Regions from separate parts of the Gluconobacter sp. GP1 genome, predicted to be linked through region 1. Evidence: riboswitches for the same ligand, from Rfam matches in the RefSeq annotation. Region 1 holds a riboswitch; each other region holds the start of a gene.
What was found. Region 1 has a riboswitch for cobalamin ahead of metE (5-methyltetrahydropteroyltriglutamate--homocysteine S-methyltransferase). Riboswitches for the same ligand answer to the same signal wherever they lie in the genome.
Positions count from the first base shown of each region.

Region 2: it holds a riboswitch for cobalamin, as region 1 does, so the genes downstream of both, R5H23_RS03800 (CbtB-domain containing protein) here and metE (5-methyltetrahydropteroyltriglutamate--homocysteine S-methyltransferase) in region 1, are expected to answer to the same signal.
Region 3: it holds a riboswitch for cobalamin, as region 1 does, so the genes downstream of both, R5H23_RS03655 (TonB-dependent siderophore receptor) here and metE (5-methyltetrahydropteroyltriglutamate--homocysteine S-methyltransferase) in region 1, are expected to answer to the same signal.
Region 4: it holds a riboswitch for cobalamin, as region 1 does, so the genes downstream of both, R5H23_RS03780 (DUF1636 domain-containing protein) here and metE (5-methyltetrahydropteroyltriglutamate--homocysteine S-methyltransferase) in region 1, are expected to answer to the same signal.

Region 1 is NZ_JASGXC010000002.1:66,516-74,106, reverse strand. Features, by position in the region: gene R5H23_RS04880 (HAD family hydrolase) at 1-437, opposite strand, end outside; gene metF (methylenetetrahydrofolate reductase [NAD(P)H]) at 484-1,350, opposite strand; gene R5H23_RS04870 (metalloregulator ArsR/SmtB family transcription factor) at 1,380-2,306, opposite strand; cobalamin riboswitch at 2,374-2,578, shown strand; gene metE (5-methyltetrahydropteroyltriglutamate--homocysteine S-methyltransferase) at 2,694-5,006, shown strand; gene R5H23_RS04860 (M13 family metallopeptidase) at 5,050-7,119, opposite strand; gene R5H23_RS04855 (family 20 glycosylhydrolase) at 7,254-7,591, opposite strand, start outside.
Region 2 is NZ_JASGXC010000001.1:843,511-851,101, forward strand. Features, by position in the region: gene cobT (nicotinate-nucleotide--dimethylbenzimidazole phosphoribosyltransferase) at 1-601, shown strand, start outside; gene cobS (adenosylcobinamide-GDP ribazoletransferase) at 598-1,365, shown strand; cobalamin riboswitch at 1,362-1,503, shown strand; gene R5H23_RS03800 (CbtB-domain containing protein) at 1,532-1,756, shown strand; gene R5H23_RS03805 (CbtA family protein) at 1,772-2,509, shown strand; gene bluB (5,6-dimethylbenzimidazole synthase) at 2,513-3,151, shown strand; gene R5H23_RS03815 (histidine phosphatase family protein) at 3,141-3,692, opposite strand; gene R5H23_RS03820 (M20/M25/M40 family metallo-hydrolase) at 3,832-5,550, shown strand; gene R5H23_RS03825 (LysR family transcriptional regulator) at 5,760-6,665, shown strand; gene R5H23_RS03830 (bile acid:sodium symporter family protein) at 6,652-7,581, opposite strand.
Region 3 is NZ_JASGXC010000001.1:811,344-818,934, reverse strand. Features, by position in the region: gene R5H23_RS03675 (CHAD domain-containing protein) at 1-1,065, shown strand, start outside; gene R5H23_RS03670 (hypothetical protein) at 1,167-1,367, shown strand; gene R5H23_RS03665 (TonB-dependent siderophore receptor) at 1,376-3,640, opposite strand; gene R5H23_RS03660 (fumarylacetoacetate hydrolase family protein) at 3,942-4,787, opposite strand; cobalamin riboswitch at 4,942-5,144, shown strand; gene R5H23_RS03655 (TonB-dependent siderophore receptor) at 5,236-7,461, shown strand; gene R5H23_RS03650 (ABC transporter ATP-binding protein) at 7,464-7,591, shown strand, end outside.
Region 4 is NZ_JASGXC010000001.1:835,655-843,245, reverse strand. Features, by position in the region: gene cobT (nicotinate-nucleotide--dimethylbenzimidazole phosphoribosyltransferase) at 1-178, opposite strand, end outside; gene cobU (bifunctional adenosylcobinamide kinase/adenosylcobinamide-phosphate guanylyltransferase) at 224-784, shown strand; cobalamin riboswitch at 822-1,060, shown strand; gene R5H23_RS03780 (DUF1636 domain-containing protein) at 1,181-1,594, shown strand; gene cobW (cobalamin biosynthesis protein CobW) at 1,591-2,643, shown strand; gene cobN (cobaltochelatase subunit CobN) at 2,648-6,016, shown strand; gene cobG (precorrin-3B synthase) at 6,013-7,197, shown strand; gene R5H23_RS03760 (precorrin-8X methylmutase) at 7,194-7,591, shown strand, end outside.

The DNA.
Region 1 (7,591 bases):
GGCTTGTGCGGATAGTCTGGTTCGGACGCGATCACATTGCTGATCCACCCACCAAGCCCGAAGCGCTCGATACTGGCATGAACAGTTGGAGCATGTTTGTTGCTGAGAATTACCAGCGTTGCCCCGTCAGCCTTAAGATCGTCGAGCACTGACTTCACCCCGTCAAACAGGACGGTCTCTTCCTGATCGGCTTTAGGGTAATAAGCCCGATAATGACGAACAAAAGCCTTCGCATCATCAACATCACTGTCGGGAATGATCGCCTGAAACAGCGTCTGAAGCGTCCCACCCTTTGACAGTTGATGCTTCAGGGCGTCTGATGAAGGGCCCTTGTAGCCGCTGGCTTCAAAGGCTTCCTTCAGGCTGCGAAGAATGGCCGGCTGCGTTTCCGCCAGAGTACCATCGTAGTCGAGAAGAACGATCGGGAATCTTGTCATTCCCTTTTGTCACCCCGTTTACGCAGGAAATCCAGCCCTCTCCGCTTCAGATCGGACGTCGCCCAAGAAGGCGGCAAAGGGCTAATGCTGTATCTGCATGATTCAACGTATAGAAATGGAATTGCTCCACCCCTTCAGCTTTCAGTGTCTGACACAGCCGGTCGGCAATCGTGGCCGCGACAAACGCGCGTGCCTGGGGCGTTTCATCCAGCCCCTCAAACAGGTCGCGCATCCACTTCGGCACGTTCGCACCACACATATCGGCAAACTTCCAGGCCTGCGCAGCACTTCCAACCGGAAGAATACCCGGCACGATCGGCCGCTCGATTCCAATGGCCGCAGCGCGGTCCCGGAAGCGTAGAAATGTGTCCGCTTCAAAGAAGAACTGCGTTAAGGCCCGGTCCGCACCCGCATCAATCTTCGCTCGCAGATGCTCCAGATCCGATCGCGGGCTAAGCGCGGCAGGATGCGTTTCCGGATATGCCGCAACGGAGATTTCGAACGGCGCAATCTCCTTCAGCCCGCGCACCAGATCCACTGCCCCCGCGTAGCCTTCCGGGTGAGGCTCATAGACGCCCCCGGCTGACGGCGGCGGATCACCACGCAGAGCCACAATGTGCTTCACACCAGCGTCCCAGTACGCCTGCGCCACGGCATTGACGTCTTCTTTGGAGGCTCCCACGCAGGTCAGATGCCCAGCCATTGGCGCGCCAGTTTCCCGAACCATGTCTTTCAGGGTGGCCAGGGTGCGGTCCCGTGTTGACCCACCTGCCCCATACGTCACGGACATAAACAGCGGACCAAAAGCAGCTAGCGTTTTTGCGTTTTCCAGCAGCGTGGCGGCTGCCTTTTCCGACTTTGCGGGGAAAAACTCGAACGAAATTGCGGGCAGAGGCCCTGTCTGTGCGGGCATCACGCCAGCTCCTTATTCAATAATTCGGATCAGTTGGGGCGTTGGCCAAGCCAGAGTTTCACGGTCAGTTCGCCTTCAAGAGCCACCGGCTCTGCGGGAACCAGACCGGCTGCGCGAAACCACGTCGCCATCTGCGCATCGGTAAATCCAAGCCGGACATGCGCATCCCGTGTGCGAAGTTCTTCCCGGTTATGGGAGGCAAAATCGATAATTAGTAAGCGACCGTTGGCATCCAGAATACGCGCGGCTTCCGCAATTACAGCAGCCGGATGCTGTGCGTAGTGCAGAACCTGATGCATGACTGCGACATCGGCTGAATGCTCTGGCAACGGAAGGGCCTGAAAGTCCCCCTGCCGCAGATCAGCCTGCTCCAGACCAGCTTCCGCAAGCTTGGTCCGCGCCAATCGCAGCATGGCAGGACTGCGATCAAACCCGATGACTGTTTGAGCGCCGGCCCCCAGCAGCTCCATCATGCGACCTGTTCCGGTGCCTATATCCACGAGCCGGCCGATCGGAGATGCTGAAAGCGTCTTTACGATCGCTGCTTCGACCTCCTGTTCGGACACATGCAAGGAACGCAATGCGTCCCATTCTGCTGCGTGGGTTTCAAACCAGTCTTCCGCCGCGAGCGCACGAACATCCCGAATGGCCTGCAAGCGAATACGATCCGCACGGATTTCCGCCGGTTCCCGCGCAGTCCATCGATCCAGCGCCATAAAGACAGGCTCCAGACGTTCCGGAACACCCAAAGTCAAAAAGACCCAGCTTCCTTCCTTGCGGCGCTCAATCAATCCCGCATCTGCCAGGATCTTCACATGCCGTGACACGCGGGGCTGGCTTTGCCCGAGCACCTGCGCCACCTCGCCGATGGACAGTTCCATCTCGCGCAGAAGGGCCAGAATCCGCAGACGGGTCATGTCTGCCAGTGCTTGGAAAATGATGAGGGCCTGTTCCATGCGGATTTACATATAAGGAGTTCTTTATATGAGCAAGAGCTATTGACTCTTTTTTAGAACATGCGGCAGTCATAAGGCTTGTCATGGTTCCATGCCGGATGTTCACGCATCCGGCGTGGCTAAGAGGGAAGCCGGTGCAAAGCCGGCGCTGCCCCCGCAACTGTCAGCGGCGAGTGCCGATTCCATACAGGCCACTGGGCGAAAGTCCGGGAAGGCGGAATCAGCGCGGAGACCCGTAAGCCAGGAGACCTGCCACGGCACATAACATCCTCCGGCGGGGCGTTCCGGACGGGTCACGCATGTCTCCACGCCGCACATTTCCTGTTCGGGGCGTGAACGATCCTGCATGCCCTGCGAGCGCACTGCCACGAACCTGTCGAGGCTTTCATGACCGTCCGCGTCGCAACTCTGGGCTTTCCGCGTATCGGCACCCGCCGTGAACTGAAAACCGCTCTTGAACAGTACTGGGCGGGAAATTCCTCCGCCGATGATCTGCTTTCCACCGCCGCGTCCCTTCGGGCGTCAGCCTGGCAGCGCCAGAAAGACCTCGGCGCAGAGATCATCCCTTCCAACGATTTTTCGCTTTACGATCATGTGCTGGATACATCCGCAATGGTCGATGCTGTTCCCGCCATTTACGGCAACGTGCAGGGCAAGGTGGACTTGGGAACCTACTTCGCCATGGCGCGCGGCTCCCAGACGACATCCGAAGAGTGTGGCTGCGGTCATGCTCATGACACCCCTCAGGATGTCCCTGCCGCCGAAATGACCAAGTGGTTTGACACGAACTACCATTACCTTGTCCCGCAATTCGCAGCAGACCAGACGTTCCGCCTCGCCTCCACAAAAGCGGTGGATGAATATCGTGAAGCCAAGGCGCTTGGGATTGAGACACGCCCTGTTCTGCTCGGCCCTGTCAGTTTCCTGCTTCTGGGAAAATGTGACGGCCCGGCGTTTGATTGCCTTGATCTGCTCCCTACCTTGCTGCCCGTTTATGAACGGGTTCTAAACGCCCTCCGAGCAGAAGGCGCAGATTGGGTTCAGATTGACGAGCCGTGTCTTGTTCTGGATCTGCCGGGAAATGCTGCCGCAGCGTTCAAGACAGCATACAAAACTCTGACAACCACAGTTCCAGACCTGAAACTGATGCTCGCCACTTATTTCGGTGCGCTCGGAAACAATCAGGACATCGCCCTAAGCCTGCCAGTTCACGGCCTGCATGTGGATCTTGTCCGCGCTCCCGAGCAGCTTGCATCCATTCTGGAAAAAGCACGACCTGATCTGCTGCTGTCTCTCGGCGTAGTGGATGGGCGGAATATCTGGAAGGCCGACCTGAACGCGCTTCTGGACCATCTTGAACCGCTGGTGGGCCAGCGTGACCTGATCCTCGCGCCGTCCTGCTCTCTCCTCCACACACCCATTGACCTGGAACGGGAGACAGATCTGGACGCGGATGTAAAATCCTGGCTCGCATTCGCCGTTCAAAAAATCGAGGAGTTGCACACACTGGCGCGCGCCCTGAATGAAGGCCGGGGCGTTGTGCAAACCATTTTAGCCGAAAACGCTGCGGCTCTTCAGGCACGTCGCTCTTCCACGAAAATCAACGATCCTGCCGTTCAGGCACGCTCTGCAGATCGCAACCCAGCTCTCACCCAGCGCCTTTCCCCTTTCCCCGCGCGCCGTCCGTTGCAACAGGCCAAACTCAGGCTGCCGCTTTACCCAACGACAACAATCGGGTCCTTCCCCCAGACGCCGGAAGTCCGCAAAGCCCGTGCGGATCATGCACGAGGAGAGCTCTCTTCCGAGGCTTACGAAACCTTCCTGCGGGAAGAAACCGCCCGGACCATCCGCTGGCAGGAAGAGATTGATCTTGATGTGCTGGTGCATGGCGAGTTTGAGCGCAATGACATGGTGCAATATTTCGGGGAGCAGCTTTCCGGCTTTGCGTTCACGAAGCACGCCTGGGTGCAGTCCTACGGGTCTCGCTATGTCCGGCCGCCCATCATTTTCGGGGATGTGTCACGCCCAAAAGCCATGACGGTTGAATGGTGGGAATATGCCCAGTCCATCACCAGCCGCCCGATGAAAGGTATGCTGACGGGACCTGTCACGATCCTGAACTGGTCTTTCGTACGAGACGATCAGCCGCGTTCGGAAACGTGCCGACAGATCGCTTTCGCGATCCGGGATGAAGTGTGCGATCTGGAGAAAGCTGGATGCGGCATTATCCAGATTGACGAAGCCGCCTTGCGTGAAGGCCTGCCGCTCCGTCGCGCAGACTGGCAATCCTATCTGGACTGGGCCGTAGAAAGTTTCCGTATTTCAGCCTCAGGTGTGCAGGACGCCACGCAGATCCATACCCATATGTGCTACTCGGAATTCAACGATATCATTGCCGCCATTGGCGCAATGGATGCGGATGTGATTTCGATTGAAACCGCCCGCTCCCGCATGGAACTACTCGATGCGTTCGCAGCCTATCGCTACCCTGCGGAAATCGGGCCGGGCGTTTACGATATCCATTCCCCACGCGTGCCGTCTGTCGAGGAAATGGTGGACCTGCTTCGGGCTGCCAGCAAAACCCTCAGCCCGGATGCCCTCTGGGTCAATCCGGATTGCGGACTAAAAACCCGCAAATGGCCGGAGACGAAAGCTGCACTCATCAACATGGTTGCGGCAGCCCATTATATGCGTCCGTAAACCAGCGAGTAGATGGGGTGGTTTTCCACCCCATCATACGCAATTACCAGATTTTGACGCGCTGATCCGGGGTCAGATAGAGCTTGTCACCCGGCTGTACATTCCAGGCCTTGTACCAGAGATCCACGTTGTGCATCGGGATGTTTACGCGAGCTTTTGGTGGCGAGTGCGGGTCAATAACGACCATCTGCTTCTCCGTATCCGGACGAACCTTCTCACGCCAGACCTGTGCCCACCCCATGAACACGCGCTGATCGCCCGTCAGACCATCAATGACGGGAGCTGGCTTCCCATTCAGGGACGCATGATAAGCATCCAGCGCCAGTGTCAGCCCACCAAGATCGGCAATATTTTCGCCCATCGTAAGCTTACCGTTCACATGCACGCCCGGCTGAACCTCGAACGCGTCATACTGCGCACCAAACCGATCTGCGAGCTTCTGGAAGCGCGCTTCGTCTTCCTTTGTCCACCAGTTCCGCAGACGCCCCTTGTCGTCGTACTTACGGCCCTTGTCGTCGAAAGAATGGGTCATTTCATGCCCGATGACACCACCGATCGCCCCGTAATTCACAGCCGGATCAGCCTTCGGGTTGAAGAACGGCGGCTGAAGGATTGCGGCCGGGAACACGACTTCCACAAAACGCGGATTGTTGTAGGCGTTCACCGTTGCGGGCGACATCAGCCACTCGTTGCGGTCAACAACCTTGTCGAGATGGCTTAACTGATAGTGCCAGTCGAAAGCGAAAGCGCGCTCGGCATTGCCGTACACATCGCCCTTCTTCACAACCAGCTCGGAATAATCCCGCCACTCATTCGGGTAACCCACCTGAATTTCAAAGCTGGCCAGCTTCTTCAGCGCGGCTTCACGCGTCTGTGCGCTCATCCATGTGTTGTGTTCGAGGCGGTTGTGGAAAGCTGCTTTCAGGTTTCCCGTCAGCGTCTGCATGGCCGCACGATCCGAAGCCGGGAAATATCGCTCCACGTAGATTTTGCCGAGCGCCATTTCCATGGCGGAACTCGTGAAATCCACACCACGCTTCCAACGCGCTGCCAGAGCAGGCTGGCCTGACATGGCCTTCACATAGGCGAAACGCGTTTGCACAAAAGCATCCGGCAAGAACGATGCAGCATTGCTCGCCGTATGGAACGCCTGCCAGGCGCGCAGAGTGTTCAGATCCGTCTTTGCAATCAGGTCTGCTTCCGCCTTGATGGCGGAAGGTTCACCAACAATAACAACCCGCTGCGCCAGCCCGGCCTCAGGCACACCTGACGCCCGCAACCATGTCATCCAGTCAAAAGAAGGAACACTTTTGACCAGCGCTTCTACCGTCATCGGGTTGTAGGTCTTGTCCGGATCGCGGAGTTCCGTGCGCGCCCAATGAACTTTGGCAATCTCGGTTTCAAAAGCCACAATGTCTGCCGCTGACTTGGCGGGATCAGCCCAGTGAACAAGCGTCAGAAGCTTCGTGACATATGCCTGATAGGCCGCTTTCTTGGATGCAAATTCCGGCTTCAGGTAATTGTCCCGATCCGGCATCCCGAGCCCGGCGTGATCGACACTGAGCGCATATTTCGTCGGATCTTTCGCATCCACATCCACGTCCAGCGCGAACGGCGATGATCCGAACGTATCGGACGACGCCCCGCTAAACTGCGCAAATGCCTTCAGATCCGTAATTGTGTGGATGCTTGCGATTTCAGCATCCAGCGGCTTGGAACCCAATGCTTCGACAGCCTTCTCATCCATGAAAGACGCATAATAGGTGCCCAGCTTCTCATCGATCGTCTGAGGCTGAGCGACCGGATGCGCGGACAGGTCTTTCAGAATGGACTGAATGCGCTGACGGGAGGCTTCAGCCAGCGCGTTAAACGGCCCGTAGCTGCTCATATCCGACGGAATTTCGAGCGCTTTCAGGAAGCTGCCATTGGCATAATCGAAGAAACTATCTCCCGGCTTGACGCTCACATCCCGCCCGGCCAGATCCAGACCATACTGGTCATAAGTAATCTGAGGCGCTGCGGGCTTGGCAGACGCAATCGAAGGCAGCGCTGCCAGGCCAAAACTGGCGGACAGCAGCAAAGCGACCTTGGGGGAGAGTTTCTTCTGATGCATATGAGAGGCCTAAATGTGAAAAACAGGCAGGCCTTTTGGTCCGTCCGCGGGCCTGTAACTTAAGTTTACAGTCGAAACGACCTGGACGCCAAGAGCCATACCTCGCGCAGAAAAGCGAGGTATGGAACAAGGCATTAATTCTGGCTGGAAATAAGGGCTTTAATGCCAGGCAGAACGGCAATCAGCAGCCCCCCGGGAGGCTGCTCGCGCCTCAGGGACAGCAGATGGTTGGATGAGTTGTGAAACAGCTCTTCCTGTGCAGCGATCAGATGCTGCGCATCCAGCCGCCAAGCTGTTCCTGAAGCTCCGTTCAGAACGTTCAAGCCAGCATTGGAGAGGGCCGCAACCGTATGAGATACGGGCGTAACCTCCTCCAGAGCAGGCACATCTGCGGCAATTGCGACAAAAGCTTCATCATTGGCAGCCCAGCTTGCCAGCATGGCCTTCAAGGGAACCTTCAGGCTCTTTTCAC
Region 2 (7,591 bases), on a different contig from region 1:
GGTCTCGGTCGGATACACCGCTGTATCCCCCATGCTGGATCTGTTTTGCCCAGGCGAAATGGGTATTGGCAATACAACCCCCTCCGCCGCACTCTGTGCTGCCCTTCTAGGAGGCACTGGCGCAGACTGGGCAGGACGTGGCACGGGTCTCGATCAGGCGGGCGTCAACCTCAAGGCTTCTGTTATTGATGAGGCCCTGTGTCTGCACGCGGCGTCACTTAACGACCCCTTGGATACCGCACGTTGTCTGGGTGGTTACGAACTGGCCGCCATACTGGGAAGTGTTCTGGCCGCCAGACACCATCGTATCCCGGTTCTGCTTGACGGCTTTGTCTGTACCGCAGCCGTGCTGCCATTGATCAAACTGACCGCCTCAGCACTCGACCACACACAGCTCTCGCATTGTTCCGCTGAGGCTGGTCACCGCAGGCTGGCAGATGCCCTCAGGCTGAAACCAATACTGGACCTGGGCTTGCGCCTTGGAGAGGGATCTGGGTCTGCGGTTGCCATTCCCGTCCTCAGAGCGGCATTGGCCTGCCACAACGGTATGGCGACGTTCGCAGAGGCTGCCGTTTCCCAATCAGACGTCTCCATTCAATGAGGCTTTGGCGCACCATTCGAGAAGACATTGCCTGTGGTGCGGGCCTGCTGACCCGCCTTCCCTTGGGATGGCTACGCGTCAGCGGACAGGACTGGTCTCTGGCGCGGTCTGTCTGGTGTTGGCCCCTGGTTGGGGCGCTTGTCGGTATTCTCAGCGCATCAGTGTTCTTACTGCTGAGCGCCTTGAGTGTTCCCCCTCTGGTAGCTGCTGCCTGGAGTGTCGGCCTACAAATTCTCTTAACCGGAGGCCTGCACGAAGACGGACTGGCGGATATGGCGGACGGCTGTGGCGGGGGCCATACTCCCGAAAAGCGCCTGACCATCATGCGCGATAGTCGTATCGGCAGCTATGGGGCGTTAGCTTTGGTCATCAGTTTAATCGTCCGCGTTACGACGTTAGCAGCGCTGCCTCCTTCAATGATCTTGCCGGCAATGGCTGTAACGGGAGCGCTATCCCGCGCGGTACTCCCACTCCTGACGTTCCTCACAAAGCCTGCTCGTGACAATGGGTTGGCACAGCAGCTCTCCAACCTGACACGGGATCAGCTACTGGGCGCCTTGTTCTCTGGCTTTTGCGTGACGGTGATTTGCCTCCCCGCACACCTAGGTCTTCAGACTATTCTTGCTGCACTGTGCACGATGCTTGGAGTTCGTGCCGTAGCCCGGAAACTGCTCGGCGGCTATACAGGAGACGTACTCGGAGCAACGGCCAGTCTCGCTGAGTGCGTTCTCCTGACAGTGCTAGCCTCAGCATGGAAAAGTTGACACTCCCGCATGAAAGGTTACATCCTGCCTGTTAGCGAAAGCAGGGAGAAACCGGTGCAAATCCGGTGCGGTCGCGCCACTGTAATGCTCGTGAAATCACGTTGCGAAGCCAGACCTCCTTTATCAATTTTCCACCGCAGAACGCGCTTTTCCAGCGGAGCCTATTATGAGCCAGAGCCTTTCCCCGTCCCACCTGCCCGCCAGCATCGCCGCACCGGTTGCGCTGCCGATCCGCACGCTCCTTCCATGGGCTGCATTTACGGTCGTACTCAGCCTTTTGCTGCTTTATTTTGTTGGTGCAGAACAAGGCGCGACGTCTCTGATCTCAGGCCATGCGGTCCATGAATTTGTTCATGATGGGCGCCATCTTCTCGGCTTCCCCTGCCATTAAACGCAGCATAGTTTCATGACAGGTCGTCTTTTGAGCCGCGGCATGATTGCCGGGATTGCTGCCGCATTGCTTGCGTTCGTGTTTGCGCGTTTTTTTGGAGAGCCGCAGGTCAATCTTGCAATTGCATTCGAGAGCGCGAAAGACCTCGCTGCTGGCGAGCCGCCTGAACCGGAAATTATCAGCCGAGGCATACAGGCGTCTTTCGGGCTTCTCACCGCTGCCGTGATGTATGGCGCGGCTTACGGCGGCATTTTCGCGACTATTTTTGCTTTTGTGTACGGTCGCATAGGCCGCTTTTCGCCGCGAGCCTTATCTGCACTTCTGGCAGCCGCAGCATTCGTTGTGTTCGTGCTGGTGCCAGACCTGAAATATCCTCCCAATCCCCCTGCCGTTGGCCTCCCATCCACCATTGGCCTACGAACCGGAGCCTATTTCGGTATGATCGCTCTGTCGCTTTGCGCGGCAGCTGCATCCTATATGGTCAGCCGACCACTCATCCGGCGCCTGGGCCACTGGAACGGAGTGCTAGCCTCCCTCGGTGTCTTCATCATTCTGGTGGCCGCCGTACAAGCTGGTATGCCTGATATCAATGAAGTTCCAGCAGATTTCCCGGCAACAGTGCTCTGGCGTTTCCGCGAGGCAGCCTTTGGGATGCAGATCGTTCTGTGGGCGACGATCGGACTGCTCTTCGGGCCTCTGGCATCCCGTGTCCTGACGGCGGGCGCTGACAAACCTTTTGCACGCAACGGATAAACCATGACGGCACCAGCCTTTTCAGACGATTTCAGAAAAGATCTGGAGCGCCTTTTCACATGGCGCCGGGATGCGCGACATTTTCAACGGAACCCTCTGCCCGCATCGGTGCTCGATGATCTCCTGTATGCATCGACCCTGGCGCCTTCCGTTGGTTTGAGTGAGCCCTGGCGCTTCGTGCTCGTTGAAACCCCAGAGCGAAAAGCAGCCGTTCGGAAGAGCTTTGAAACCTGTAACCGGGAAGCCCTTCAGGGATATGAAGGCGAACAAGCAGCTTCCTATGCGACGCTCAAACTGGCCGGATTAGATGATGCCCCGCATCATGTCGCAGTCTTCTGCGAAACATTCCCGGATCAAGGGCATGGCCTCGGTCGCGCGACCATGCCGGAAACAACGACCTGGTCCGCTGTGATGGCTATCCATACGTTCTGGCTGGCTGCAACGGCGGCAGGTGTTGGGCTGGGCTGGGTCTCCATTCTTGAGCCCGAGCACGTGTCGGACCTTCTCGATGCCGAGCCGGGATGGAACCTTATCGCGTATCTTTGCATCGGATACCCCGCAGCACATGCCAAAACGCCAGAACTGGAGCGCATGGGCTGGGAAACAAGAAACCCGGACCGACGTCAGTGGATCAAACGCTGACGTAATGGAGCCTGCTGCTGCCCTGCGGCATTGAAGGTGCTAGCAGGTTGGCCCTCTCTCCTTTGGCAAGCCCATCAAGGAGACGAAGTGGGCCGCCGTGCGAAATGACTAATGCGGCCTCTCCAGCCTGAACGAGGTCTGCCCAGAAAGACTGCACACGCTCTTGTAGCGCTCGCCCACTTTCACCTTTTGGGGGAGAAAACCCTTCAGGATCGTCGGCCCAGCTATCGAGAGCCACACGCGGCACAACATTCCAGGATAGCCCTTCCCACTGGCCAAAATTTAGCTCCAGTAGCCGGTCATCCAAACGCAGCGGCCACCCGGTCTGCGCCTCAAGTCTTCGCGCGACAGACAGACACCGGGCCGATGGTGACGTGTAGATGACTGAACAGCCGGCGCCCTTTGCGAGGGTCAGCAGGCCAGCGGCCTGAGCCTCCCACCCCGCTCTGAGTTCCATCTCCTGTCGCCCATAACAAAGGCCTTCACTCCCCTCAACGGGAGGATGGCGGGACAGGAGAACCGGAATGGTAAGAGTGGTCATTAATCGTAGATGGGGGTGCCACGCGTTTTCCGTCAACCAGCCAGTCCGATGATTTTATGCCATTTCCTGATCAGCAATCCGATGTGTAAGGTGTGCCTCATCTCGTCAGACACGCGTTATGACAAAGACTGAGGACATGATGCACAAATCTTCCCTTCGAAACCGCCTGAAATTGGCTACCGCTCTTGCCGCTTTTGCCATAGCTCCGCTCGCGATCGGCGTTTCCGGGGCCCACGCAGCGTCTGACGCAGGTGCCTCCGGCCCTATCGACCCGGCTCGAATGTCGGAGACAATGCGGGTTCTGGCTTCGGACGCATTTGAAGGACGCGCCCCTGGCACCCCAGGTGAGGCCGTCACGGTCAAGTGGCTGATTGATCAGTACCAGAAGCTTGGACTGGAACCTGGCGGCGAAAATGGCGGATGGACCCAGAATGTCCCCATGATCCGTACCCGTCCTGATCCGAAAGCAATCGCCACGATCAATACACGGGGTCAGACTGCTCTGCCGCTTCATCAGCTGACAGATATCGTCATGTCGACGCTCCAGCCGATCGAACGCCTTCAGCTGTCAAACGTCCCTCTGGTTTTTGTGGGCTATGGTGTGACGGCGCCGGAACGTCGCTGGAATGACTTTAAGCAAGTTGATCTACACGGCAAGATTGCGGTCTTCCTGGTGAATGATCCTGATTTCGATGCTGGACCGGAAGAGCCTGTCGCTGGCCGCTTTGGCGGCAAGACCATGACGTATTACGGCCGCTGGACCTACAAGTTTGAAGAAGCAGCCCGTCGTGGTGCAGCCGGAGCGCTGATCATTCATGATACGCCGGGCGCATCCTATCCCTGGAGCACGGTCGTCGCACCTCAGGGTGAAGAGTATGACATTCTTCACGACGATAAGGACCTGAAGTCCGTACCGATGATCGGCTGGATTGAAGGCAATGCAGCCAAAACATTGTTTGCGCGCGCCGGGCTGGATCTTAACCGTCTGCGTCGTCAGGCGCGTTCGCCCGATTTCCATCCGGTCAACATTCATGACACGACGCTTTCAGTGGACATGCCGGTCAAGGTCGATCACCTCCAGAGCCAGAACGTCATCGGCAAGATCACGGGTACGGATTATCCCGACGAAACCGTGATGTTCGGCGCGCACTGGGATGCGTTTGGTAAAAGCACTGACGCCGCAGGCAAGACCGTTATTCGGCGCGGAGCGATTGACGATGGTTCGGGTATTGCAGCCGTTCTGGAAATCGCACGAGCTTTCAAGAACGGGCCAAAGCCAAAACGGACTGTCAGTTTTGCATCCTGGACCGGTGAAGAGCGTGGCCTTCTGGGATCGAGTTGGTATGTCGCCCATCCGCTAGCACCGCTGAACAAGACTGCGGCTAACCTGACCATGGATGTACTGCAGATGGCAGGCCCAGCTCATAATGCCTTCATTATTGGCGCTGGACAGGACACTCTGCAGGACGACTTCGCAGCCGCAGCCCTCAAGCAGGGCCGTACAACCCAGCCGGAAGCCATGCCAGAGCGCGGAGCCTTCTACCGTGCGGACCATCTGCCCTTCGCTCGCGCTGGCGTGCCCGTTCTCGCGGTTATGGATATGGCGGGCCCGTTCGATCTTCTTCAGGGTGGAACAGCCGCAGGTAGCAAATGGCTGACGGCGTATATGGCCTGCTATCATCAGGCCTGCGATGCCTGGAGCCCTGACTGGGACGTCCGAGGTGCAGCGCAGGACGTCGATGTTGTCCGCCAGGTCGGATATAATGCGGCCTTCTCGCATGATTGGCCGACATGGAAAGGTGGCTCCGAGTTCCGGGCTATCCGTGAAAAGAGCAACGACGTTCGTTCAGCTCACTAAACTTCAGGTTCAGGCGGCTCGGAGAAAGAGCCGCCTGAATTTTGATTTTAAACGATATATTCTGGAAATCTCTTAATTTGTTTCGTAGCGAAGAACATTTCCAGCGGCCTTGTTCAAGCAGCTGACAATCCACCCTTGGCGTCATGCGCGCCTTAAAATTTGCGCGCTTTAAATAAAGTCCCTGCAACCCGTTCACAGATGAGATCGAGATGGACAATCGCGTTGGCGAAATGCAGGTTTTTCTACGGGTAGTCGAAAGCGGCAGTTTCTCGGAAGCCGCCCGGCTGCTGGTCATGACGCCGTCAACCGTCAGCAAGCTCATCGCCAGAATTGAAGCCCGTCTGGGTGTCCGCCTGATCGAACGCTCGACCCGCCGCCTTTCCGTAACGCAGGAAGGACAGACCTATTATACGCGTGCTGTCAGCCTGATAGCGGATCTCGATGATATTGAACGTAGCCTCACAACGGGAACCATGCAGCCCAGAGGGACAGTCCGGGTCAATGCGTCCGTTGCGTTCGGCACCCTTGGACTGGAGCCATTCCTCCCCGCGTTCTGGAATGCCTATCCAGAAATCCTAATTGATCTCTCACTTTCTGACGACGTAACAGACCTTTACCTTGACCGGACAGACGTGGCTTTCCGTGTCGGCCGACTACAGGATTCAGGCCTCACAGTCCGTCACCTGGGGGCGGTGCCACGCAGGATTGTAGCCTCACCCACCTATCTTGAACGCCACGGAACGCCTCAGACCGTTGCGGATTTAGACAGCCATCAATGCCTTGGGTTTAACTTCCAGCGCACAACCCCTGTCTGGCCGTTTCAGGAAAAAGGGCGGCTGATTGACCGCCGCGTGCACGGTCCCCTTCTGGCGAATAATGGTGAAACGGTAAGGCGTATGGCCCTGCAAGGCGTCGGGCTGGCACGGCTTGGGGAGTATCATGTCCGTGAAGACCTGAAGACTGGCCGTTTGGTTGAAGTTCTGAGTGATGCCACGATCCAGGACGAAGAAGACATTCATGCCCTCTTCCCTGCAGGACATCAGAGCCCACCGCGAGTGCGTGCCTTTCTTGATTTCATGGTTCCGCGAATACAGGATTATCTCAAGGTGCCTTGATCCGTGACGTGCCCTTACTGAGAGGCCGCGCGGCCCAGTACGCGGCCAGAACGGAGCCGGACACATTGTGCCAGACAGAGAAAACTGCCCCTGGAAGCGCCGCAAGGGGTGAGAAGTAAAGACGGCCCAAGGTTGCGGCGAGCGCCGAGTTCTGCATCCCGACTTCAAGCGCAAGCGTTCGGCAGACGGACTCATCGAAGTCCAGAAGCCTGCCGCCCCAGTATCCCCCCAATAAGCCAATCGCATTATGCAGAATAACGCCCAGGATCAAAAGGGGGCCAGCTTGAGCCAAGGAGGGACCGGCGCCAGCGACGACGCAACCAATGATCAGCAAAATGGACACCATGGCCACGGGCGGCAAGGCGCTCTCAATCCGCTGGATGGTCCGATGCCACAGCGTATTGACAATCACACCGGCAAAAACCGGTAACGCAACCATGGTAATGATGCTTCGGAACAACCCCCAGCTATCAACAGAGACACCCGCAGACACATACAGTCGTGTCAGTAATGGTGTTGCAAAAATTCCCACCAAAGTAGACAGGGCACTAATACTGACTGACAGCGCGACGTCCCCTTTGGAAAGAAAGATCATCACGTTGGACGCTGTGCCGCTAGAGACACAGCCCACAAGAACCATGCCTGTCGCCAGACCGGGAGGCATACCGAGCAGATGTGCAATCCCCCATGCTGCCAAAGGCATGACGAGATAATGCAATCCTACACCTGCCAGAACAGGATAAGGGCGCCGGGCTATGCGGGAAAAATCCTGCACTGTCAGAGACACACCCATCGTAAACATGATGAACGCGAGCAGCGGTGTGATGACCGGCAACAGTTTCAGGAACGGCGCGGGAAGCACGATGGCTGCCAGCGAGACCAGAATGGCCCAGACCGGGAAAAGGCGCGTCATCATCTGGCAGAGC
Region 3 (7,591 bases), on a different contig from region 1:
GGATCAGTTCAGGCTGGAGAGCAAGCGGAAGCTGTTTGTGCACTGGATTTGACGCTCCTGAGCGGTGAAGTACGAGATTTGTATGCTTTTGCGCAGACTTTAAGTGATCTTCCCATATGGCTGACGGGGGAGACGCTTCCCATGAGGGGAGTGCGGCTGGCGCTTGGGCAGTATGATGAGGATGTCACAGTTCAATCGGCGCTACCTTTCGCAGGGGACATGACGGTTGGAAAAGGGTGGAGCCAGTCTGTTCGTTCTTTTCTGACGCTATTTCTTGCCGCGCAGCCTGCTGCTGAACACGGGAGCGTCGATGCTGTGCATGAGATGCGCGTCGCCGTCAGGCGGCTTCGAACGATCCTGAAAGCTTTTCGTCCTCTGTTCCCTAAGGGAGCGTTAGCGAATGAGATGTCAGTTTTTCAGCAAACTGGGCGGTTTCTCGGCAATGTTCGAGACTGGGATGTTTTTCAGACCGAAATTCTACCGGCTTATGTGAGTGGGGACATTGCGGCTGAATTCGTTCAGTTAGCCAAAGAAAAGCGAGCGTCTGCACTGGCGGAGATGCGAGAGAAACTGACTGATCCGAGCATAACGTCTACGCTACTTTCTCTTGGACAAAGCACGGAAGACCCTGAAGCTTTTTTTGGAGCCGAGACTGCTGACGCGCTTTTGGAAGACCACGCGCCTGTTCTGCTCGATCGAATGGCGCGTAAAGTCCAGCATCGGGGTCATCACATCGGGCACCTGTCAGACCGCCAGTTGCATGACGTCCGTAAATCTCTGAAGGGGTTGCGCTATAGTATTGAGAGCATTCTTCCTCTGTGTAAGGGGAGCCGCGTTGAAACCTATATGGGCCATTGCAAGGATTTGCAGGACCTGTTTGGTCGTTTCAACGATGCGGCAACGGCAGAGGCTCTGGTCAGGCAGGCGATAAAAGAAAGGCCTGACCTCACCGAAGCAGGAAATGCGATCATTCACATGGCGCATCGGGAGCGGGAAAAGATCCTGAAAAAACTTCCCAAGCGATGGAAGACTTTTTCGAAGGACGTCCCGTTCTGGTGTCAGTGAGTTATTTCCTTGTATGTAGCGGAAACCTTGGCTCCAGCTCCGATTTATGATCCAAACGGGCAGCCAAAAAGCGTGACTGATTGCCGCAAGGAGCAAAAATCATGGAAAAACGCTGGGTTCTTCTGACAATCATTATCCTGATTGCCGGGCTTATCATGATACTGCTGTGGGCCAGACAGACCGACCCGGGCACGATTGGCCCGGACACGCATACGGAGAAGACGGCCCCCCAAGCTTTGAACGCGGCACATCCATATTTATGGAGCCCCGCGTACAATCAAAGAGTTTATGAAGTCGGCTGAGATTTGCTTCAGAAATTAGAACGGAGCGTAAACATGAAGTTCCGCGGCTCTCCGTAGTAGTTGTAGTAGTACAGATTTCCCAGGCGCTGATAATATCGTTTGTTGGCGATATTGTTCAGTGTTGCGGAGAGGGAAAGATACTTGTTCCATTGGTATCCAGCCTGGATGGAGCCAATAATGTATCCGCCCTGCGTCACGGTGCGATTTGTGCCGAATGTACTCGTTTGAGCATTGAAGCCGCCGCCGATGCTCCAGACATTCTTTTGTGCCCCGCGATATGGCTCGAACCTGTAATGTGTCCAGAGCTTCCACAGATGCTTGGGCGAGTTGCCAGCATAGGTTAGGCCAGACTGTGTGGCGCTACCGTTATTGACGATCCGGTTGTCGTTATAAGTATAGCTGGCATTGATGTCCCAGCCCTCCAGAGGGCGGCCAATCAGTTCTGCTTCGGCACCTTGGCTGCGTGTTTTTCCTGTCGCGACGTAGCAGTCATCCACGCCGCCGGGCCCACAGATGGCGCCGATGGTGCCGTTATAGATGGCTTCGTTTTTCTGGATGATTTTGTAGCCAGACAGGGTCATGCCCAGGTGCCCGTGGAAGAACTCTCCCTTGATACCACCTTCGAGCTGATTGCCTCGGACAGGCGCAAGGCGCCCGGTGGTATCAAACGCAGACTGAGGCGAGAAAGTCGAAACGTAGCTGACATAAGCCGTGACATTCGGCCACAGGTGCAGAACGCCGCCGATGTAAGGGGTCAGGATGCCCTGCTGGTCGATATCGGTGCTGGTGGCACCAACAGTTGGGGAAATACGACGTGTCTTGCTGACATACCCGCTCACCCGGCCACCAATCAGGATGGAAAAGCGTGAAACAGGCTTGATCTGTGCCTGACCATACACGCCCCACTGCGTGGATGGCTCCCAGTAGCGATTGGTAATGGTAGGGAGAGCCAGAGACGGAATGGCATTGTTCGCATTGATAGGGATACCGGCAAGCGCCGTGTAGGTCCGGGAGTTTGCACTGGCACCGCCGCCTTCATAGAGATAGCGATCGTAGTTCGCTCCCATCATCAGAACATGTTTCTGCCCGAAGAGGTGAAGCGGCCCGGTGACGTAGGCGTCCAGGCCATCATTCGTCTCGTCATACCGTGTATTGGCTGCGACGAAATTGCCAGTCTTTGCGGACGCGTTATACGCGTTGAGATAAGCGTATTGCAGTGTGGTGGCTGCGGTTCGGTGACGGTAGTTGAGGCGCCCGCGCCAGCCATGAGAGAAGAGATGCTCCAGTTGTGCCTCAACTTCAGTCATCGGGACTTCGGATTTGCCCCAGTTGGCCCCCACCAACGTGCTCGTCGGCAGATTCAGATCCGCGCCATTACTGGCACGGGGAAGCCCCATATAACGGGTTGTATCGTTGCTTTGAGACGTGACGGAGACTGTCAGGGTATCATGCCGCGTTAAGTGCACATCTGTGACGCCATAAATCGTCCAGCGACGATCATAGGCATTGTTGTAGAACTGGTTGCGGTCGGTGCCTGCGACGACAAGTCGTGCCGAGACAATTTTTGAGTGCGCGAGAGGGCCGCCGACATCAAGGGTGGCATGGTAATTGTTCCATGAGCCAGCCGAGAACGAAGCATTGCCCTGAAAGTCATCGGTCGGGCGCTTGTGGACGAAATTGACACTCCCGCCGGGTGTGCTGGAGCCCTGAAGCATGCCGTCTGGTCCACGCAGGACTTCAATACGATCGTAGATGGCCAGATCATACTGTTGGCTTAAAGTCAGCCCACTCATGGACGGAACACCGTCATACTGGGCCTGTAACGAGAAGCCGCGGGCAGTGTATCCGCCCGTTCCGTCGCCATACATATTGACGTTCACGCCCGCGACCTGTTTGAGCGCAGCATCAACCGTATTGAGGTTCTGGTCTTTCATCTGCTGGCTGCTGAGAACTGAGATGGATTGTGGAACGTCCAGCGGTTTAAGGAGCATTTTCGTCGTAGAGACCGCAGAAACCGTGTAAGTGCCGGTACCATCCGTAGAGGCATTGCGGCGATGACCCTGCACCAGAAGCTGCTCAATGCTGCCGGGGGTCTCATCTTCTTGTGACGCGTGTTTCTGTTGCGTGCTCTGCGATTTTGGTGAAGCGGAACGTTCCTCTTTAAGACCGGTCGTTGAAGCTGATTTCTTACGAGCTTCTGGAGATACGTCATCAGTGGTCGCGGCAAAGGCGCCATTCCACGTGCCTGACAGCAAAAGTGCTGTAAAAAGCATTGGGCCTAGATGTGTACGTTGAGGAACGTTCGACGCTGGAAGTCTCATGGAAAGGGCTAACTGCCTCCTAGGAAATGAATTTTCACGAGAATTTCAGCTGACTTTCCCGTATTTCTAAAGTTACAAATGATATTCATTCTCAGAAACTTCAATCTTTAATTCACGCACCTTCGCAGTTGTAACATTGTAGGCAGCATTTCTGCGACGTTGAGCGGGCAAGTGGTTCGTACAAAAAAAATAATTATGAAAATGGGTGTTTTTCAAGAATCGCTTCGTAAAAGACGTTTTTCTGTCGAATCAGCTAAGAATTGGCCTTCACGGTCTGCCTTTGAATGCCAAGCCCTTCGATTTCCAGCTCTACGACATCCCCTGGTTCGAGATAGACTGCGTGAGGCTTGATGCCCATTCCGACGCCGGCAGGTGTGCCTGTAGCAATGATATCGCCCGGCATCAGGGTCATGTAGTTGCTGACATGTGAAATGATGCTGCGGACGTCAAAGATCATGTTGGAGGTATGCCCCGTCTGCCGACGGTGTCCGTTGACATCTAACCGCATGGAGAGTGCTTGCGGATCGGCGATTTCATCGGTCGTCACAAGCCATGGTCCTAAAGGCCCGAATGTGTCGCAGCCTTTGCCTTTGTCCCATTGACTTGTCTGCATCTGAAATGAGCGTTCAGAGACATCATTGGCGACACAATATCCCGCAACATGCTCCAAAGCCTTCTCCGGGGAGACGTAAGACGCTTTTGTGCCAATAATGACTGCGAGTTCGACTTCCCAGTCCAATTTGGTGGCATGTTGGGGGACCAGAATACCATCGCTCGGACCCGTCAGGGCAGAGATGGCTTTCATGAAGACGATTGGCTCTGAGGGGAGGGGAAGGCCTGCTTCCTCGGCATGATCCCGATAGTTCAGGCCAATGCAGATGTACTTTCCGGCACCGGAGAACGGAATACCGTAGCGTGGTGCTTCTGAAACAACAGGGAGAGTGCTCGGATTAATGGCCCGTAAGGCGTCAAGCTGCTCTGGAGACAGGTGGGCAGCCGTAATATCAGGCAGAATCCCTTTGAGGCTTCTCAGGATGCCAGTGTCATCAATGAGTCCAGGTGTTTCCTGATCCAAGGGACCAAAACGACAGAGCTTCATCCTGCGACACTTTCTGTCCAGAGTGGGGAAGCATGAGATTAGGCATGTTTTGGTTTCTCTTCCAAGGATTGAGGGGGCCTCCATTGTTCAAATTGATAACTTCAGTTATTGATATGTTATAACATACGTGTTTGACTATATGGGAGTTTCGGTTATGCCCCTGCTCAATGATGGTTCCCCGGAAGGGGATGAAAAGGGAACGCAGTGAAATGCTGCGGCTGCCCCCGCAACTGTGAGCGGTGAGGCTGATCACGATGGGTTCCGGGAACCCGGCCACTGGGGCGTCAGCCTTGGGAAGGCTCGCGATCTGCCGATGATCCGCAAGCCAGGAGACCTGCCATCGAAAATGGTCATGGACGAAGCGAAAGGGCGGGGTGCACCGGACGCAGCAGGATGGTTCATCCTGCTCATCGTAGTGACGCATTGTTGAGTGAAGTTTGCGTTATCCATGAGGAAAATCAGTTTTGTCGGTGTGTTGCCCGTTGCGGCATTGACCGTTTTTCAGCCTGCGTTCGCCCAGACAGAAGACGTCAGGAAGGCGGCGGCCAAAGCGAAAGAAGAACACATTACGGCGCATGGTCGGGCGCAGCCGCTGAAGGATAGTGCTGTTATCGGCGGCAGACTTGGGCTCACGGTTCAACATAATCCTGCGACGATCAATGTGATTCAGCGCAGCGTGACGGAACAGCGCGGTTATGCGCACGTTGAAGACGCCGCAGACAGTGCACCGGGTGTTTCTTCCGGTGGATCTCCAGGAAGTCCGGCGCAGATGATGATGCGTGGCTTCAGCGGAAATCAGGTTTTGATCCTGAGGGACGGAATTTATTACGGCCCGACCACGATGGTGAACCGTCCGCTCAACAGCTTTAATCTTGAGAGCGTTCAGGTTCTCAAGGGGCCGTCGTCTGTTCTGTACGGGCAGGGCGCTGTTGGCGGCACGGTGGATATGCGAACGCGTGACCCTGCGTTTGATGGGCCGCATGCTAATGCTCTGGTATCTTATGGCAGTTTCAATACGTGGAATGCTGGCGTGGGCGGTTCGGTTCCCATTACTGACACTTTGGCCATTCGAAGTGATTTCAGTCGTACCTCGTCTGATGGATACGTTGCTGGCGCAGACCCACACAGCAACGATTTCACGACAACGTTGCTCTGGCACCCTTCGAAGAAATTTACAGCCCGCTTTGGCGTCGACTATCTGACAGATCGCTTATCGACGTACTATGGAACCCCTTTGGTCCCGCTGGCTCAGGTCCATGATGGCGTAGGCGGCCTGCTGTCGTCTTCCAAGGGATTAGGCGTAAGCCGGTCATCGCTCTGGCGGTATTACAATGCCAAGGATGCAAAAGCTGGCTCGGTTAATGTGACTCCGACGCTCCATCTGACGTGGCAGCCAACGGAGAACATGACGTTCCACAATAAAACCTACGTCCTTTACGCCAAGCGCAACTGGAATAACGCTGAATCCTACAGCTATATCGGTTCAGCCGGGCAGACGGACGCAGCGGGAAATGCCATTGCACCCGGTCGGGTCGGTCGCGATCGGTTCTATGTTTATATGAACCAGCATCAGGTGGGTGACACGCTGGATGGCCAGTTTGATTTCCACGTTTTCGGAATGAAGAACCGTCTGGTCGTCGGTGGAGACGCGTATTATGTGCGGCTCATCCGAAACCGTGGTTTTCCGGACGCGACATATGCGGACAGTGTTTCTCTGAGTAGTCCTGAGAGTGCGGCCGTCGGGAGTTTTGCGGGGGAGTATCCATATACGAAATCTCCCACAACCATGGTGGACGCAGGCATCTTCATGGAAGACGTCCTGACAGTGCGGGACAATCTGCGTGTAGTGGGTGGATTTCGTTACGACTGGCTGAAACTGGATCGTCAGAATTATAGCCAGTCCGGTGCGTTCAATCCTGCGACCAGCTTCAAGGGGAACTACAATCCTGCCAACTTCAGGGTTGGCCCTGTTTATGATCTGACAGACAACATCAGCCTTTACGGCGTGTACACAACGGCTGAAGATCCGCCGGGCTCCAATATCTTCCTGGTTAATAAAGGGCAGTTTTCACGCCTGAGTCAGTCCAGGCAGGGAGAAATCGGCGCCAAGGGCTCTTTCTGGAAAGGGCGCCTGTCCTCTACGCTGTCTCTGTACGATATCCGCCGTACTCGAGTTCTTGTGGCCACAGGAGTGGACAGCGTGGCAACGGCGGGCGTTCAAAAGTCACGGGGTGTGGAATGGCAGGGGGACCTCACGCTGGGCAAACACTGGAGCCTGTCGGGAAATGTTGCCTATACGTGGTCTCGTTATGGATCATTCCATCCTTCAGCGTCAGTGAATGCTTCCGGGAACGAGGTCCCGAACGTTCCGGCTGTAACGGCTAACCTGTGGGGTGTCTGGTCCCGGGTTGCAGATCTGCCGGTCGATCTGGGGGCTGGTATGCGTTACGTATCTGCCCGCAAGGGCGATTACGCCAACACCCTGAGTCTGAAAGACTATGCGCTCGTCAATCTTTTCGCGGCATGGCACGCCTATCGTGGCGTGACGGTTTATGGCCGGGTAGACAATGTGGGAAACAAGCACTTCATTCAGTGGGCTGATACCAGTTATCCGAGTGAAGTGATGTTGGGGGCGCCGCGGTCCTTCTCGATCAGTGTTCAGGCCGGTTTCTGATCGTGCCTGAGGTTGTGCTTCAGACGCATGGTGCCGGGTATGACTGCATACTCTCTTTGACGGATTTCTCCGTCAGGGAGGGTGAGCATGTTGCACTCATTGGCCCGAATGGTGCAGGGAAAAGCACGCT
Region 4 (7,591 bases), on a different contig from region 1:
ATTCACCGAGCCAAATGGATAGCTCTTCCAACCGCCCGAGGCTGCCGGGAGGTTTGGTCAGAGTTGCGTCTCGCTCCGCTATCAGGGCGGCGACTTTTGGGTCGGGTTCTGGAAGTGACAGGCAGGCAGTGCGAAGTTCTGCCATGCTGGCGAAAGGGGGCTGACAGGACGAGGGCATGATGTGCGGTGGCATGACAGGTCTTTTGTGCTGTTATCAGTGACCATGCAAGAAGAAGGCGCAGGAGATATTGTGGCACAGACCATCACGCAAACAGGACTACCGGATGTGTCACTGGTCCTCGGGGGCGCCAGGTCAGGAAAAAGCAGGATCGCTGAGGCAATCATCACTGGTCTTCCGGCCCCTTGGGTTTATCTCGCGACCGGTCGGGCTTTTGATGAAGAAATGCAGGCCAGGATAGATTTGCATCGTACCACCCGTGGGAACAAAGGGTGGCGCACAGTTGAAGAGCCATTTGATATCGCTGGTGTTTTACAGGTCGAGCAGGGCGCGCCAGTCCTGGTTGATTGCCTGACTTTGTGGCTGACAAATCTCATTCTGGAAGATCGTAATGTACACGCCGCGACGAAAGATCTTCTCGAGGCGTTGCAAACACGGAAAGGCCGGACCGTTCTTGTGGGCAACGAGGTAGGGCTCGGAATTGTCCCGGACAATGCCCTGGCTCGTCGTTTCCGCGATGAAGCGGGCCTTCTTCATCAGAAGATCGCCGCAGTCGCCGGAGAAGTGCTGTTTGTGGCGGCGGGTTTGTCTTTGAAAATGAAATAAGCCCATTTCCCGGGCTTTGACACGCTTTCATCCCAGAGATAGGAGAGTGTTTGATGGTTCCTCTGAGAAGAGGATGAAAAGGGAAGCTGGTGCGGCCTTAGAAGTAGGTCAAACCCGGCACTGCCCCCGCAACTGTGGACGGTTTTCTGTCCTGCCAGTCTTTCTTTCAGGAAAGGCAGCCACTGGATTTCGATCTGGGAAGGCCCGGTGGGAGAGGAGGTGCTAATGGCGCCTCAGCCGTGAGTCAGGAGACCTGCCATCTGAGCCAAGTGTCATGATCCGGCGGGGTGCCCGGACTGTGAGGGCGCGCCATCATGTGCGTGTCACTTTCGCGATTGCGAAGGCCTTTCATCGCGCCTTTTGTTATGCCGTTGTGGCTGCAAGAGAGACGAAACCATGGCAGATCCACTGCCTCATGCTGAAGCGGGCCAGTCATCCGTTTCGCCAGTTTTCCACGTCTGTGTGACGTGTCGTCGCGGTCTACCGGTTGGGAATGATCCTGTTCAGGGGCGACAGCTCTACGATGCCTTGCTTGGCCAGGCTGCTGAAGGTGATTTCAGCGTCCAGCCCGTTGAATGTATGGCAGCCTGTAGCCGAGGCTGTATTGCCACGCTTTCCATGCCGGAAAAATGGACTTTTGTTCTAGGTGAACTTGGTCCGGAAAAGCTGTCTGACCTGCTGGCTTACCTCCAGCTTTACCGAGCATCGAAAACCGGAACAGTGATGCCGTCAAAGCGACCCGCATCGCTTTCTGATATGGTTATCGCCCGACTTCCATTTTCATTGTCTGCTTCACAGGAACTTTCATGATGTCCCAGACTGTTTCAGGCTCCGGTCGCAAGATTCCGGTTACGATCATCACGGGTTTTCTGGGGGCAGGGAAAACAACCCTTCTGCGAAATCTTCTCGCACAGGCTGATGGACGCCGTATTGCGATCGTCGTTAACGAGTTCGGTTCACTTGGGATTGACGGTGAAATTCTACGGTCTTGCGGGATCGAAGGATGTGCTGACGAGGATATCGTCGAACTCACCAACGGATGTCTCTGCTGCACGGTTGCAGACGACTTCATTCCGACCATGGGGGCTCTGATCGATCGTCCTGATCCGCCAGAGCACATCGTGATCGAGACATCTGGCCTTGCGCTGCCCAAGCCTCTTCTCAAGGCATTCAGCTGGCCCGGGATCCGTACCCGCATGACCGTTGATGGTGTGATTACGCTTGTGGACGCACCTGCTGTCGCCGCGGGTCGCTTTGCCGACGATCCGGAAGCTGTTGCTGCACAGCAGGCTGCTGACCCTTCTCTGGATCATGATAATCCGTTGGCTGAAGTCTATGAAGATCAGTTGAATGCGGCAGATCTGATTGTTCTGAACAAGACTGATCTTCTGGACGAAGCCGGGATTGATGCGGTTGAGAAGGGTATTACCGAGGCCGTGCCGCGGAAAGTTATTACGCTGCGGGCAGTAGAGGGACGACTGGACCCCGCTGTTCTGCTGGGAATTGGTGCCGGTGCCGAGGACGATCTTCAAGCGCGTCCGTCCAATCATGATGGCGCAGATGACCACGAACATGATGACTTCGAGAGTTTCGTCGTGGTCCTTCCAGAGCAGAAAAGTGCTGAAGCATTACTCAAACGCCTGAGCGAGGTTGCGGGGCAATTCGATATCCTCCGCATGAAAGGCTTTGCAGCCGTGCAGGGCAAGAAAATGCGATTGGCCGTGCAGGGTGTCGGGACCCGTTTCCGTCATGAATTTGATGTGCCTCTCGCAGATGCAGGCCGGGACGGGCGCCTCGTCGTAATTGGCCAGACAGGCCTGGATCGCGCAGCCATCGAAGCCGCATTGCTGGCGGACTGACCTGATGCATCTGCTTGTCCGGGAACGACACGGAATAGACGATCAGGACGTGGCCGAGGATCTCGGTCATGCGCCTGCTGACGTCGTGTTTCTGTCCTTCTCGGATAGCGATCTTCTGGCGCTTGAGCGGGCGTACTCCAATCTGAATGAGCAGACCCCGAACGGCGCAGGTTTTTCGCTGCGGCTGGTCAATCTTGCTCGCCTCCGACACCCCATGTCGGTCGATTTATATATTGAGCAGACCATAGCATCGTCCCGATGCGTCATCGCACGGCTTCTTGGTGGGGTGGATTACTGGCGCTATGGGGCGGAAGAACTCCGGAATTTTTGTAGCAGGAACAGCATTCCACTGGCTCTGTTGCCCGGAGATGCCCGTCAGGATGCACGGCTTGAAGAGTGGTCGAGCGTCGAAGCCGAAAAGCATTCCAGACTTACGGGGTTTCTGAGGGAAGGTGGTCCTGAGAATGCACGTCGTGCCCTTTTGCTCATGGCTCATCTTGCCGGATATGGAGATGACGTTTCAGGGCAACCCGCGGCGCTCCCCCCAGCTGGAATTTATCGCCAGACGACAGCGGATTTTTCTTTAAGAGCCACAATCGTTTTCTACCGCGCTCACCTTCTGGCTGCAGATACAGCAGCGATTGACGGTCTTGCCGATGAACTGGAAAAGTCCGGGGTCGCGACAGATGTTCTATATGTCGCATCGCTGAAGAACCCGGATGTTGCCGAGTGGATTCAGCGCCGGCTGATTGAAACTCAGCCAGACATTATTCTGAACGCGACCTTCTTTTCTGCGCGCGGAAAAGAGGGGGCATCTCCTCTTGATATTGCTGCTGTTCCCGTTCTTCAGGTTTTGCAGCCTGGTGTGACAGCATCGGCATGGGCTGAGAGCGGGCGCGGCCTCTCGCAGTCCGACCTCGCGATGCAGGTCGTTTTGCCAGAACTTGATGGGCGAATTTCTTCGTCTCCGATCTCCTTCAAATCCGAAACAGTCCCGGGGGATGCGGCAAGGCATATGCCCTTTCAACCGGGTATTGCCGCTGCTGCAGAGCAAGCTCACGCATGGGCAAGGCTCAAGAAAACACCTTCGCGCGAGAAGCGTCTTGCGATTGTCCTTTCTGATTATCCCGGTGCAGATGGACAGACTGCACACGCTGTCGGGTTAGATACTTTTGATAGCCTTGAATCCATCCTTCGTGCCTTGAAACAGGTAGGGTATGACTGTGGATCTGCTAAAAGTCCCGCCAGCAGGGCGTTGGTGGGAGCTTTGTGTGACGACCTGCCACAGCCCTGTTTGTCTCTGAACGATTATAACGAACTCTTTGCGCGCTTGCCCGCTCCCTTCCGGGACGCTGTGACACAGAGTTGGGGCACCTCTGCGGAAGACCCCGCCGTTCAGGACGGTTCATTTTGTCTTAAATTTGTGGCGCTGGGTAACATCGTAGTCGCTGTCCAGCCCGATCGTGGCAGCGCGCAGGACCGTAAAGCCCAGTACCACGACCCTGATACACCTCCACGCCACGCCTATATCGCGTTCCACCTCTGGCTACGTCATGTCTGCCAGACAGATGCCATGGTTCATCTTGGAACGCATGGCACTCTAGAATGGCTGCCTGGCAACGCTGTGGCGCTTTCCAATCAGTGCGCTCCCGCCGTTCTTCGCGGCGCTTTGCCGGTTCTGTATCCCTTTATCGTCAACAATCCGGGAGAAGCAGCTTCGGCGAAACGTCGTCTCGGCGCAGTCACCATCGGACATATGACACCGCCTGTTATGAAGGCCGGACTTGATCCGGACATGGCAGAGCTGGAACAACTGATCGATGAGTTTGCAGAGGCGGATGGTCTGGACAGGCGTCGTGGCGCCATTCTGAAGCGCGATATTCTGGACCGAGCCACGCGAATGGGGCTTTTGAGCGAAAGTGGCGTCAAAGCGGGGGAAGGTGACGAAGCAGAGGCTCTGGCGCGGCTGGATGCTTATCTATGTGATGTGAAGGACCTTCAGATCCGTGATGGTCTGCATGTTTTTGGTCAAGTAGCACCGCATGCCGAGAAATTGGCCGAAATGGTGTCTTCTGTCGCACAGGTGCCCCAGCAAACGGTTGCTACTCTGATCGAAGCCAGCGCAGATGCGGAAATGAAGGCACTTCTGGCTGGGCTGGAAGGACGGTTCATTCAACCCGGGCCGTCTGGTGCTCCGACACGTGGGCGAGTGGAAGTTCTGCCGACCGGGCGCAATCTTTTCACGCTTGACCCGAGAGCTGTTCCCACGGCTTCTGCGGTAGAGCTTGCCCGAACGCAGGCTAAGCAGATCCTGCTGTGTCACTTGCAGAACGAGGGCGAGCCGCTTCAAAGCATCGTTATAGATCTGTGGGGTTCCTCCACCCTGCGCACGGGGGGAGAGGATCTGGCACTGGCTCTGATCCTGATGGGAGTTGAGCCAACGTGGGATGCGTCGAGCGGTCGTGTATCAGGATTTGAAATTACGCCACTGGCTGTTCTCGATCGTCCGCGTGTCGATGTGACCCTTCGAATTTCAGGATTGTTCCGGGACGCTTTTCCGGCACAGATTTCTCTTTTCGATCAGGTGGTTGAAGCTGTTTCCTGTTTGGAGGAAGGCGAGGAATGGAACCCGTTGTCTGCCCGTGTGAGAAATCTGGAGGGTGAGGCCCGAAAAATTGCTGGAGCGCGGATTTTTGGTGCAGCGCCCGGTACGTACGGGACAGGCATTGAAGACGCTCTCACGCGGAGTAACTGGGAAGAACGATCTGATCTTGGCCAGTCCTATCTGGATGGCAACGACTGGATGTATGGTGGCGGTCGTGACGGGACACGTAGCAGCGCAGCATTGGCCCAAAATCTGGCACGGGCAGATGCAATCCTGCATGTGCAGGACCATGCAGAGACGGATATTCTCGAAAGCCCGGATTTTGCTGCTCATGAGGGTGGACTTGCAGCGGCGGCGGCTCTGCTAGGGGCCGATCCCGTCCTTTGGCATGGCGACACGTCCCATGCGGATGCGCCCCGTCTTCGAAGAGTTGAAGACGAAGTGAAGCGCATCGTTCGAGGGCGTCTGGCCAATCCCCGTTGGCTGGCCGGAATGCAGCGGCATGATTATCGGGGAGGTGCGGAAATTGCCCGGGGGCTGGACGCGCTCTGCGCTTTCGCCGCGACCCTTTCTGTTCGGTTTGACCAACAGTTTGACTTGGTATTTGCCGCAACGCTTGGCGATGACACCTGTGATGCTTTCCTGAAAAGCGCTAACCCTCAGGCACGTCAGGCAATGCGCACGCGGTTCCAGGATATGATCCGTCGAGGCCTCTGGCACCCGCGCCTGAATAGCGTCTCTGCGATGTTGGAGAGTGGGAGCGAATGACAGTTTCCCCCCTTGTTCGCGGCTGGTGTCCGGATATGTTCGCGCCGATGGAAGCGCGAGATGGATTTCTGGTCCGTATCCGTTCCCCGCTCGGTGGTTTTGAGGGGCCACAAGTGCTGGCGATTGCAGATTTGGCACGACGTTTCGGAAACGGGGTTGTTGAGCTGACCAATCGTGGCAACGTGCAGTTACGGGGATTTTCTTCGACAAGTGCAAAACTCGCGTTAGAAAGCGCACTGGCGGAGGGGCTTGTAGATCCTGATCCAGCAAAAGAGCGCCGAAGGGCCATTCTGGTTTCACCCCTTGCTGGCTTGGATCCTGCATGTAATCCGGAGACGTTGGACGTCGCCCAATCGCTTCAGACGGCGCTTCTCGAAGAAAACGCATTGTCGGCGCTGAGCGGCAAGTTCGGTTGGGCCGTTGATGGTGGCGGGTATGTTCCAGAAGGCACGTTATCAGCGGATATTGCCCTTCAGTCCCGCCCGGATGGATGGTCAGTTGTCTGTGGCGCTATAGCGACCAGAGCTCTTGATAACGATGTGGCTGTCAGAGCAGCCGTGGTGATGTCCCGGATTTGTGCAGAAAATTCTGACCTTGGCCGACCATCGCGAGACACCGATACAGCAGCATTCGTCCTCGCGAAGGCCGGGCTAGAGGGCATTCCGTGCAAACGGCAGGGTATTCGTCCGGTGTCTCTCATAGGTCCCCTGCCGGGGAAGGTCATGGGCGTTGGTGTGCCATTCGGCCGATGCCATGCCAAAGACTTTGAAGTTCTTGCAGAGCTTACCGGGACATCACGGCTGCGGGTTACACCTTGGCGTAGTGTTCTTCTGCCACAGCAGGACGGAACATGGCCCGGCTTCATCACCAGTTCGGTAGATCCATTGTTGCGAGTGGAAGCCTGTATTGGTCGTGCCGGATGTGCGAAAGCCACCGCAGATGTTGTCGGGACAGCCTTGGCTCTGGCATCTGATGTGCCGCCCGGCTGTGTGCTGCATGTTTCAGGCTGCATAAAGGGGTGTGCGCATCCCCGTGCGGCAGATATGACGCTCGTTGCCGATGACGGGCATTATGAGGTTGTGCGCAATGGGCGCACAACAGACACGCCAGCATGGCACAACAGGGATATTCCGCAGATACGGGCCTTGTTGCGTCATGAATTGAAGGAGACACAGGTTTGAGCGCCGGACCCTCTTCCTACGACTATATTCGGGATGGCGCGGCCATTTATGCCCGGTCCTTCGCAACGATCCGTGCAGAGGCCGATCTGTCGGGTTTTACGCCTGAACAGTCCAAGATTGCAGTGCGTATTATCCATGCATGCGGAATGGTGGAGGTCGCAGCATCAGTCGCCATGACGGCTGATCTTGTTAGCAAAGCGCGTGCAGCGTTGCAGGCGGGTAAGCCAATCCTGTGTGATTCCGAGATGGTCGCCCATGGTGTTACGCGCGCCCGGTTGCCAGCCAATAATGCCGTTATCTGCACGTTGCGTGATGAACGGACGCCAGATCTTGCCAAGCAAATTGGCAATACGCGCTCTGCCGCAGCTCTTGATCTTTGGGGTGATCAGATTGA